Regions from separate parts of the uncultured Stenotrophomonas sp. genome, predicted to be linked through region 2. Evidence: riboswitches for the same ligand, from Rfam matches in the RefSeq annotation. Region 2 holds a riboswitch; the other holds the start of a gene.
What was found. A riboswitch is a leader RNA that binds a small molecule or an ion and turns the genes downstream of it on or off. The one in region 2 is predicted to bind thiamine pyrophosphate.

Region 1 (4,412 bases), on a different contig from region 2:
CCTCATCGCGCGTCTCTTCCTGCGCGGCAATCTCGCGCTCGATCCACGCATCCATCATCTGCCGCGCGCGTCTGGCGCGGCGGTGCTGCAACTGGTATTCCATGTCCAGCACGCGGTACAGCGACCACATCACCGCCAGCATCAACAGTGCGAAGGGCAGGGCGGCGATGGTGATCATGCCCTGGAGCGCGTCCAGGCCGCCGGCCAGCAGCAGCACGGCGGCGATCAAGGCGATCGCCACGCCCCAGGTGATCCTGCGCGACAGCGGCGGGTCGCCGGCCTCATCGGTGGACATGCTGGCCAGCACCAGTACCGCCGAGTCCGCCGAGGTCACGAAGAAGATCATCAGCAGCACCAGTGCGATCACTGACAGCACCGTGGGCATCGGCAGGCTGTCGAACATGGTGAACAGCACGGTCTCGTAGCCGGTGGCCAGGGCCTGCACCAGGTCGACATGGCCGAAGATCTGCGACCACAGCGCGGTGCCGCCAAACACCGAGAACCACAGGAAGCCCAGCACGCTGGGCGCGATCACCACGCCAAGCACGAATTCGCGGATGCTGCGGCCGCGCGAGACGCGGGCGATGAACGAGCCCACGAACGGCGCCCAGGCGATCCACCATGCCCAGTAGAAGATCGTCCAGTCGGCCACCCAGGTGCTGCCCGAGAACGGCGACATGCGCAGGCTCATGGTCACCAGCTGGTTGAGGTACGAGCCGATGGTGGTGGTGAAGGTGTCGAAGATGAAGGCGGTGGGGCCCAGGACCAGTACCAGCGCCAGCAGGACGGCGGCCAGCCCCAGGTTGAAGTTGGACAGCCACTTGATGCCGCGGTGCACGCCGCTGGCGGTGGAGGCCATGTACAGCACGAAGGCGACCGCGATGATGGTGAGCTGCAGCGGCGCGCCGGCGTGGATGCCGAACACGCGCTCCAGCCCGGCGGCGATCTGGATGGTGCCGAAGCCCAGCGTAGTGGCCACGCCGATTGCGGTGGCTACGACGGCGGCCACGTTGACCACGGTGCCGATCCAGCCCCGATGGTGCGCGCCGATCAGGGGCTGCAGCAGGTCGCTGATCAGCCCACGGCCGTTGCGGTTGAACTGGAACCAAGCCATCGCCAGTCCGATCAGCGCGTAGATGGCCCAGGGATGCAGGCCCCAGTGGAAGAACGCATAGCGCATCGAGGCGCGCGCCGCGTCCATGCTCTGTGGCGCCAGGCCTTCGGGTGGGGTGACGAAGTGCGAGACCGGTTCGGCAGCGCCCCAGAACACCAGGCCGATGCCCATGCCGGCGGCGAACAGCATCGACATCCAGCTGGCATTGGAGAAGTCGGGCTCGGCATCTTCGCCGCCGATGCGCAGCGACCCCAGCCGGCCGAAGGCCAGGTAAAGCAGGAACGAAAGGGTGATGAACACCACCAGCAGGTACAGCCAACCGGCGCTGCGGATCATGTGGACCAGGCCGCCGCGGACGACCTCGTTGAACGGGTCCGGCGCGATGCCGGCAGCCAGCACCAGCAGCACGACCAGCGCGATGGAGAGTCGAAATACCATGCGCGGCAGTCTAGCCAACGGCGCATGACCCCGCTGTTCACATTACCTGGCTGCGCAACCGGGCGTGCCTGTGGTCTAATCCGCCCCGAAGCGGGGGTACCGCGGCCATGTGGCCACGGTTGAGACAGTCCCTTCGAACCTGATCCGGTTGATACCGGCGTAGGGAAGCTTCGCAACAGCCGATGCACCGCGCCGACCCAGCCCCCGCCTGGAAACCGCGCGTCGTGCGCCGGCCGTGCGCCGCCGCTTCGTCCCATGCCGTGCGAACCCTCGCACCGATAACCCAGGACGATGCCCGATGAACGCACACCCTTCCGCCCTGCATCAACAGGCCCAGCAGCTGTCCGAATCGGTCACGCGACCCATTCCCGGCTCACGCAAGATCCATGTGCAGGGCTCGCGCAGCGACCTGCAGGTGCCGATGCGCGAGATCGCACTGACCCCCACGCCCACCCTGTTCGGGGGCGAAGAGAACGCGCCGCTGACCGTCTATGACACTTCGGGGCCGTACACCGATCCGGACATCCGCATCGATCTCTCCACCGGCCTGCCGCCGCTGCGCGCCGGCTGGGTGGCCGAGCGCGGGGACACCGAACTGCTGCCACGCCTGAGCTCGGCGTTCGGGCGCTCGCGCGAAACCGACCCGCGCCTGGACGCGGTGCGCTTCCCGGCTCGGCTGCAGCCACGGCGTGCCGTGGCCGGTGCGAATGTCACCCAGATGCACTATGCGCGGCGCGGCATCATCACCCCCGAAATGGAATTCGTCGCGATCCGCGAAAACCAGCGCCTGGAGCAGGTCCGCGACAAGGCGTTGCTGGCCCAGCACCCGGGGCAGTCGTTCGGGGCCGCGCTCCCGGCCACGATCACTCCGGAGTTCGTGCGCTCGGAAATCGCGCGCGGTCGCGCCGTGCTGCCCAACAACATCAACCACCCCGAGAGCGAGCCGATGATCATCGGCCGCAACTTCCTGACCAAGATCAACGCCAACATCGGCAACAGCGCGGTGTCCTCGGGCATCGCCGAGGAAGTGGAAAAACTGGTCTGGGCGATCCGCTGGGGCGGCGATACGGTGATGGACCTGTCCACCGGAAAGCACATCCATGAAACCCGCGAATGGATCCTGCGCAACTCGCCGGTGGCGATCGGCACCGTGCCGATCTACCAAGCGCTGGAAAAGGTCGATGGCCGCGCAGAAGCGCTGAGCTGGGAGATCTTCCGCGACACCCTGATCGAGCAGGCCGAGCAGGGCGTGGACTACTTCACCATCCATGCCGGCGTGCTGCTGCGCCACGTTCCACTTACCGCGCGCCGGGTCACCGGGATCGTCTCGCGCGGGGGGTCGATCATGGCCAAGTGGTGCCTGGCCCACCACAGGGAGAATTTCCTCTACACGCACTTCGAGGACATCTGCGAGATCATGAAGGCCTACGACGTGACCTTCTCGCTCGGCGACGGCCTGCGCCCCGGGTGCATCGCCGACGCCAACGACGCGGCGCAGTTCGGCGAGCTCGAAGCGCTCGGTGAGTTGACGAAGATCGCCTGGAAGCATGACGTGCAGACCATGATCGAGGGCCCCGGCCACGTGCCGATGCAGCTGATCAAGGAGAACATGGACAAGCAGCTGCACGAATGCGGGGAAGCCCCGTTCTACACCCTCGGACCGCTCACCACCGACATCGCGCCCGGCTACGACCACATCACCAGCGCGATCGGCGCGGCGATGATCGGCTGGTATGGCACGGCGATGCTCTGCTACGTGACGCCCAAGGAACACCTGGGGCTGCCCAACCGCCAGGACGTACGCGACGGCATCATGGCCTACCGCATCGCCGCGCATGCCGCCGACCTGGCCAAGGGCCACCCGGGGGCGCAGGTGCGCGACAACGCGTTGAGCAAGGCGCGCTTCGAGTTCCGCTGGGAAGACCAGTTCCACCTGGGACTGGACCCGGAGAAGGCGCGCGAATTCCACGATGAAACCCTGCCCAAGGACGCGCACAAGCTGGCCCACTTCTGCTCGATGTGCGGGCCGCATTTCTGTTCGATGAAGATCACCCAGGACGTGCGCGACTACGCGGCCGGGCAGGGCCTGCACGAGCAGGAGGCGCTGGCGGCGGGAATGGCCGGGAAGTCCAGCGAGTTCCGTGCGCTGGGCGCGCAGGTCTACCGCAGGGAATGATCGTCATTCCGCGTCGGCGGGGCAGCCGGTAAGCTCCAGCCACCGCAGAGGGGCAGGGGACACCGGGCATGGCAATCGCACGCACCACCAAATGGCTGGCCATTGCCCGCCGGCATCCGTCGGCGTGGTTGCTGGGCGTGCAGCTGCTGGGCGTACTGCTGTACCCGGCGATGGATGAGGCCGGTGCCAGCCGTGCCCTGTTTGGCGCATTCGGCATCGCGGTGTTGGGGCTTGCGCTGTGGGTGGTGCGGCGCAGCCCGCTGGGGATGTGGGTGGCGCTGCTGCTGGCCATCCCCTCGGTGGTGTTTTCCATCAGCGGCGCGCTGCTCGGGCGACCGGCGCTGGCGACCACGGCGCAGTTGCTGGAGTGCCTGCTCTACTTCTATACCGCCGGCAGCCTGATCGCCTACATGCTGCAGGACCACAAGGTCACCCGCGACGAGCTGTTCGCCGCAGGGGCCACCTTCACCCTGCTGGCGTGGGCGTTCGCCTTCGCCTTCGCGGTCTGCCAGCAGTGGTATCCGGGCAGCTTCGTGGCCACCAGTGAAACTGAACTGCGCACGTGGATGGAGCTGCTTTATCTGAGCTTCAGTTTGCTTTCCGGGGTGGGGTTGAGCGATGTGGTGCCGGTTCATCCGCAGGCACGCGCCCTGGTCATGCTCGAGCAGTTCGCCGGGGTGATGT
Region 2 (4,412 bases):
ACCGGGCCCGCACCTGGTCGTGGGTAAGGAACTCCTGTTCGGTCACCACGCTCAGCCCGGCCAGGTCGGGGTCGCTTGAGATCCGGGTGTCCCCGAGCCGCCCGACCAGCGCCAGCGGGGCATCGGCGTAGGATCCGGTATAGACCATGCAGCGGGTGCGGTCGGGGGTCAGGGTGATGTTCATCACCACGTCGATTTCGCCCCGGCACGCCGCATCCAGCACATCGGCCCAATCGCGATACACCCGCACTTTCACGTCCACCCCGAGCTGCCGGGTCAGCAGCATCAGGTAGTCGTAGCCAAGCCCGTCGGCGCGGCCGTTGTGCATGAATTCGAATGGTGGCCAGCCGCTGTCGTACAGGCCCAAGAAGATGGTAGGGTTCCGTTCGATCCAGTCGGCTTGGCGCGGCGACAGTGAAGGCGCAGGTGCAGGTGACGCGATGGCGGCGCTGCCCAGCGCCCACGCCAGCCCCAGCACGACCAGCCAGCGGACAACCGAGGTACGCATGCTGTCTGTTCTCCCAGGAGTGATCCGCCCACTGCGGCGTGCCCCAAGGGGCCGCTGCCTACCAGGCCATACTATTCCATGACCTTGCGCATAATCCTTGCCGACGACCATCCCGTTGTCCGGGTTGGCACCAAAGCCGCCATCGAATCCAGTGGCGTGGGCGTGGTGGTGGCCGAAGCCAGCAGCGTGGAGGAGCTTTTCGAGATCCTGAAGGAGCAGGAGTGCGACGTGCTGGTCACCGACTACTCGATGCCGGCGTCGAACAAGCCTGACGGTATCGACATGCTGGAGAAGATCCGTCGCCTGTACCCGGACCTGCGCGTGCTGATGCTGAGCGTGTCCCACAACCTGGGCATCCTGCGCATGGTGGTGGGCGTGGGGGTGCTGGGGCTGGTCGACAAAAGCTCGACCATGGATGAGCTTCCGGTGGCGATCCAGGCCGTGCACCGCGGCCAGTCCTATGTCAGCCGCAAGCTGCGCGAGCGCATCGACATGGTCGGTACCCAGTCCATCGGCGACGACCGCACGCGCGCGCTGTCGCCACGCGAAGTGGAAGTGCTGCGCCTGCTGGCCAGTGGCCTGATGGTCAAGGAAATCGCCAAGAAACTGCACAAAAGCGTCAGCACCATCAGCCGCCAGAAGGGCGACGCCATGCTCAAGCTCGGCATGAAGGGCGATGCCGAGCTCTTCGACTACATGCGCGACAACAAGCTCTGAGCGGATCCTGCAGCGCCCGATGGAAACCGACCACCGTGTACAGGGCCTGGCCAACGACCAGGTTGCCGCCGACTGGCCCGCGCTGAGCGAAGCCGAACTGGCCTGGCTGCGCCACCACTACCCCGCGCTGGACGACGGCTGCGACGTGCTCTGGCACAGTCCGCGGCCGTTTTCCGCTGCGGCGCTGGTGCGGTCCGGCCCGCGCCGCTACCTGGTCAAGCGCCATCACGCCAGCGTACGCACGGCCGCGCTGCTGGGCGAGGAACATCGCTTCATCGCCCACCTGGCCGCCGCCGGGCTGCCGGTCGTGGACGTGCTGCACACCCGGCACGGCGCCACCGCGATCGAACGCGACAGCTGGACCTACGAACTGCATGCAGAGGGCGCGGGCCAGGACCTGTACCGCGACAGCCCGTCCTGGACGCCCCCGTCGGAAACCGCGCATGCGCTCGAAGCGGGCGCCGTGCTCGCCCGCCTGCACCTGGCCGCGGCCGACTACCATGCGCCCCAGCGTGGTACCCACCTGCTGGTGGCCCGCGACGACCTGATCCGCGCGCCCGACCCGCTGGCACGGCTGCGCAGCGAGCTGCCGGCCCGGCCCGGGTTGGCCGCGTACCTGTCGCGGCAGCCGTGGCAGCAGGAGCTGCAGTGCGCGGTGCTGCCCTGGCACGCGGCGCTGGCCGACCGCCTGCAGACCGAACCGGTGCTGTGGGGGCATAACGACTGGCATGTGTCCAACCTGCTCTGGTACGGCCAGGGCGCGGCGGCACGGGTGGCCACGGTGTTCGATTTCGGCCTGGCCTCCCCGGCCAGCGCGCTGTTCGACCTGGCCACCGCGATCGAGCGCAATGCCATTGCCTGGCTCGATGCAGGCGGTACCGGGCCGGTGGCGCACGCCGAGATCGCCCTGGCGCTGCTGCACGGCTACCGCCAGGTCCGGCCACTGTCGGCCGCCCAGGTGCACCTGCTGGCTGACCTGCTGCCACTGGTGCACCTGGACTTCGCCCTGTCCGAAGTCGAGTATTTCCAAGGGGTTACCGGCTCCTCGGCAAATGCCGACGTGGCCTGGCACACCTTCCTGCTGGGCCATGCGGACTGGTTCGCCAGCACCGCCGGGCGGGCGCTGCTGGCCACCCTGCACGCCGCCGCCTGAGCCGGCGGGCTCGCCACGGGCGCCGATTGGTGTGAAAATGACCACTGAAGCGGGGGTGCCTGGATCTGCCAGGCTGAGAGAGTCCCTTGGAACCTGATCCGGTTTGCACCGGCGTAGGGAGCTTTGAGCAGCAGCCGCACCCCCGTTCCGGGCCGGTGCGTGTGCGTGCCTTCGCTTCGTCTCCTTTGGCTGATGACGAATCGAATGAACCGCTACCGCCTCACGCTGCTGACCGCCGCCCTCTGCGCCGCATTGCCCCTGCATGCCAGCGAAGCCGACACCGGCGCGGACCGGCGTTCGCCCACCGAGCTGGCCGCGGTCCGCGTGCAGGCCAACACGCCCACGGCGAGCACCGCACCGACCAGCAGCTTCGGCAGCGCCGACTGGAAGAACACCCCGGCCTCGGTCAACGTGCTCGACCGCGCGCTGCTGGACCAGCTGCAGGTCCGCACCCTGTCGGAACTGGCCCGGCACGACGCCTCGCTGGGTGACAGCTACGCGCCGGTGGGCTACTACCAGAACGTCGCCATCCGCGGCTTCGCGCTGGACCCGGCCACCGGCTACCGCTTCAACGGGCTGTCCATCGCCGGCGAACAGCGGCTGGCGCTGGACAACGTGCAGCAGGTGGAAATCCTCAAAGGCGAGGCCGGCCTGGCCGCCGGCGTGATGGCCCCGGGCGGGATCATCAATTACGTCGGCAAGCGCCCGGCCAACGTGCGCACGGTCACCCTGGCCACCGATTCGGAAGGCTCGCGCTACGTCGCCGCCGACGTGGGCGGCTGGATCACGCCGCGCTTCGGCGTGCGCGTGAACGCGGCCTGGGACGACAGCGCCTCGTACATCGACCACGCCGATGGCCGCCGCGACTTCTACTCGGTGGCGGCCGACTGGCTGATCGGCGAGCGCGGCAAGCTGGAAGTGGATGCCAATTACCAGACCAGCGCGCAGCGCTCGGCCAGCGGCTACCAGCTGCTGGGCGGCAGCGCGTTGCCGCGGGGCGTGGACCGCAGCCGCATGCTTGGCCACCAGCCGTGGCAGCAGCCGGTGGGCATCGCCAGCAACAACCTCACCGCCCTGCACACCTACGACTTCAGCCCGGCATGGCAGTCGCGGCTGTCGGTGGGCCACAGCCGTTCGGTGATCGACGACAACGTCGCCTTCGCCTACGGCTGCTACTACGCCGCCGGCTGTGCCGACGGCAGCGTGCCGGGCAACTATTTCGCCCCCAATGGCGATTACGACATCTACGACTACCGCAGCCCGGACGACACCCGGGTCAACGACGAAGCGCGCGGCGAACTGCGCGGGCGCTTCGCCACCGGCACGCTGCGGCATGAACTGTCGGTCGGGCTCAGCGCCTTCCACCGCACCGTGGACAAGCGCCAGAACGTCAACGAATACGTGGGCACCGCCAACATCGCCGATGCGCAGGTGCCGGTGTTCGCACCTTCGCCGCTGCAGCCGGGCCCGTCGGCGCGGCGCCTGGACAGCTGGCAGCGCGCGCTGTTCGCACTGGACCGCATCCACGTGGGCGATGCGTGGCAGTTCTTGGCCGGTGGTCGCTACGTGCGCCTCGACGAGCGCGCCTACGACAAGCGTGGCGTTCCGGAGCGGCACAGCCGCCTGTCGCAGTTCCTGCCGCAGACCGCGCTGATCTGGCAGGCCAGCGAACGCGTCAATGTCTACGCCAGCTATGTGGAAGGCCTCTCGCTGGGCCAGGAAGCGCCGTTCTGGACCAGCAACGGCAGCACCTTCCTGCCGGCGATGCAGTCGCGCCAGCGCGAGCTGGGGGTCAAGTACGCCGCCGCCGATGGGCTGATGCTGGGCGCGGCACTTTTCCGCATCACCCAACCGTTCCAGTACGCCAAGCCCGATGCCAGCGATGTCGGCTTCACCTTCGTGCAGGAAGGCACCCAGGCGCACACCGGGCTGGAGCTGACCGCCAATGGCCAGCTCAGCGAGCGGCTGGCAGTGAACGCCAGCGCCAGCCTGCTGCAGGCGCGCGCGCGCGATGCCGGCACGGCGTATTACGAC

Region 1: another riboswitch for thiamine pyrophosphate. It lies ahead of thiC (phosphomethylpyrimidine synthase ThiC); the one in region 2 lies ahead of RWO33_RS10845 (TonB-dependent siderophore receptor).

Annotation. Positions count from the first base shown of each region.
Region 1 is NZ_CAUQPH010000058.1:16,023-20,434, forward strand. It holds gene RWO33_RS11750 (BCCT family transporter) at 1-1,552, opposite strand, end outside; TPP riboswitch at 1,635-1,736, shown strand; gene thiC (phosphomethylpyrimidine synthase ThiC) at 1,851-3,728, shown strand; gene RWO33_RS11760 (ion channel) at 3,797-4,412, shown strand, end outside.
Region 2 is NZ_CAUQPH010000049.1:19,010-23,421, reverse strand. It holds partial or broken gene RWO33_RS10860 (transporter substrate-binding domain-containing protein) at 1-508, opposite strand, end outside; gene RWO33_RS10855 (response regulator transcription factor) at 587-1,225, shown strand; gene RWO33_RS10850 (phosphotransferase) at 1,245-2,378, shown strand; TPP riboswitch at 2,420-2,515, shown strand; gene RWO33_RS10845 (TonB-dependent siderophore receptor) at 2,583-4,412, shown strand, end outside.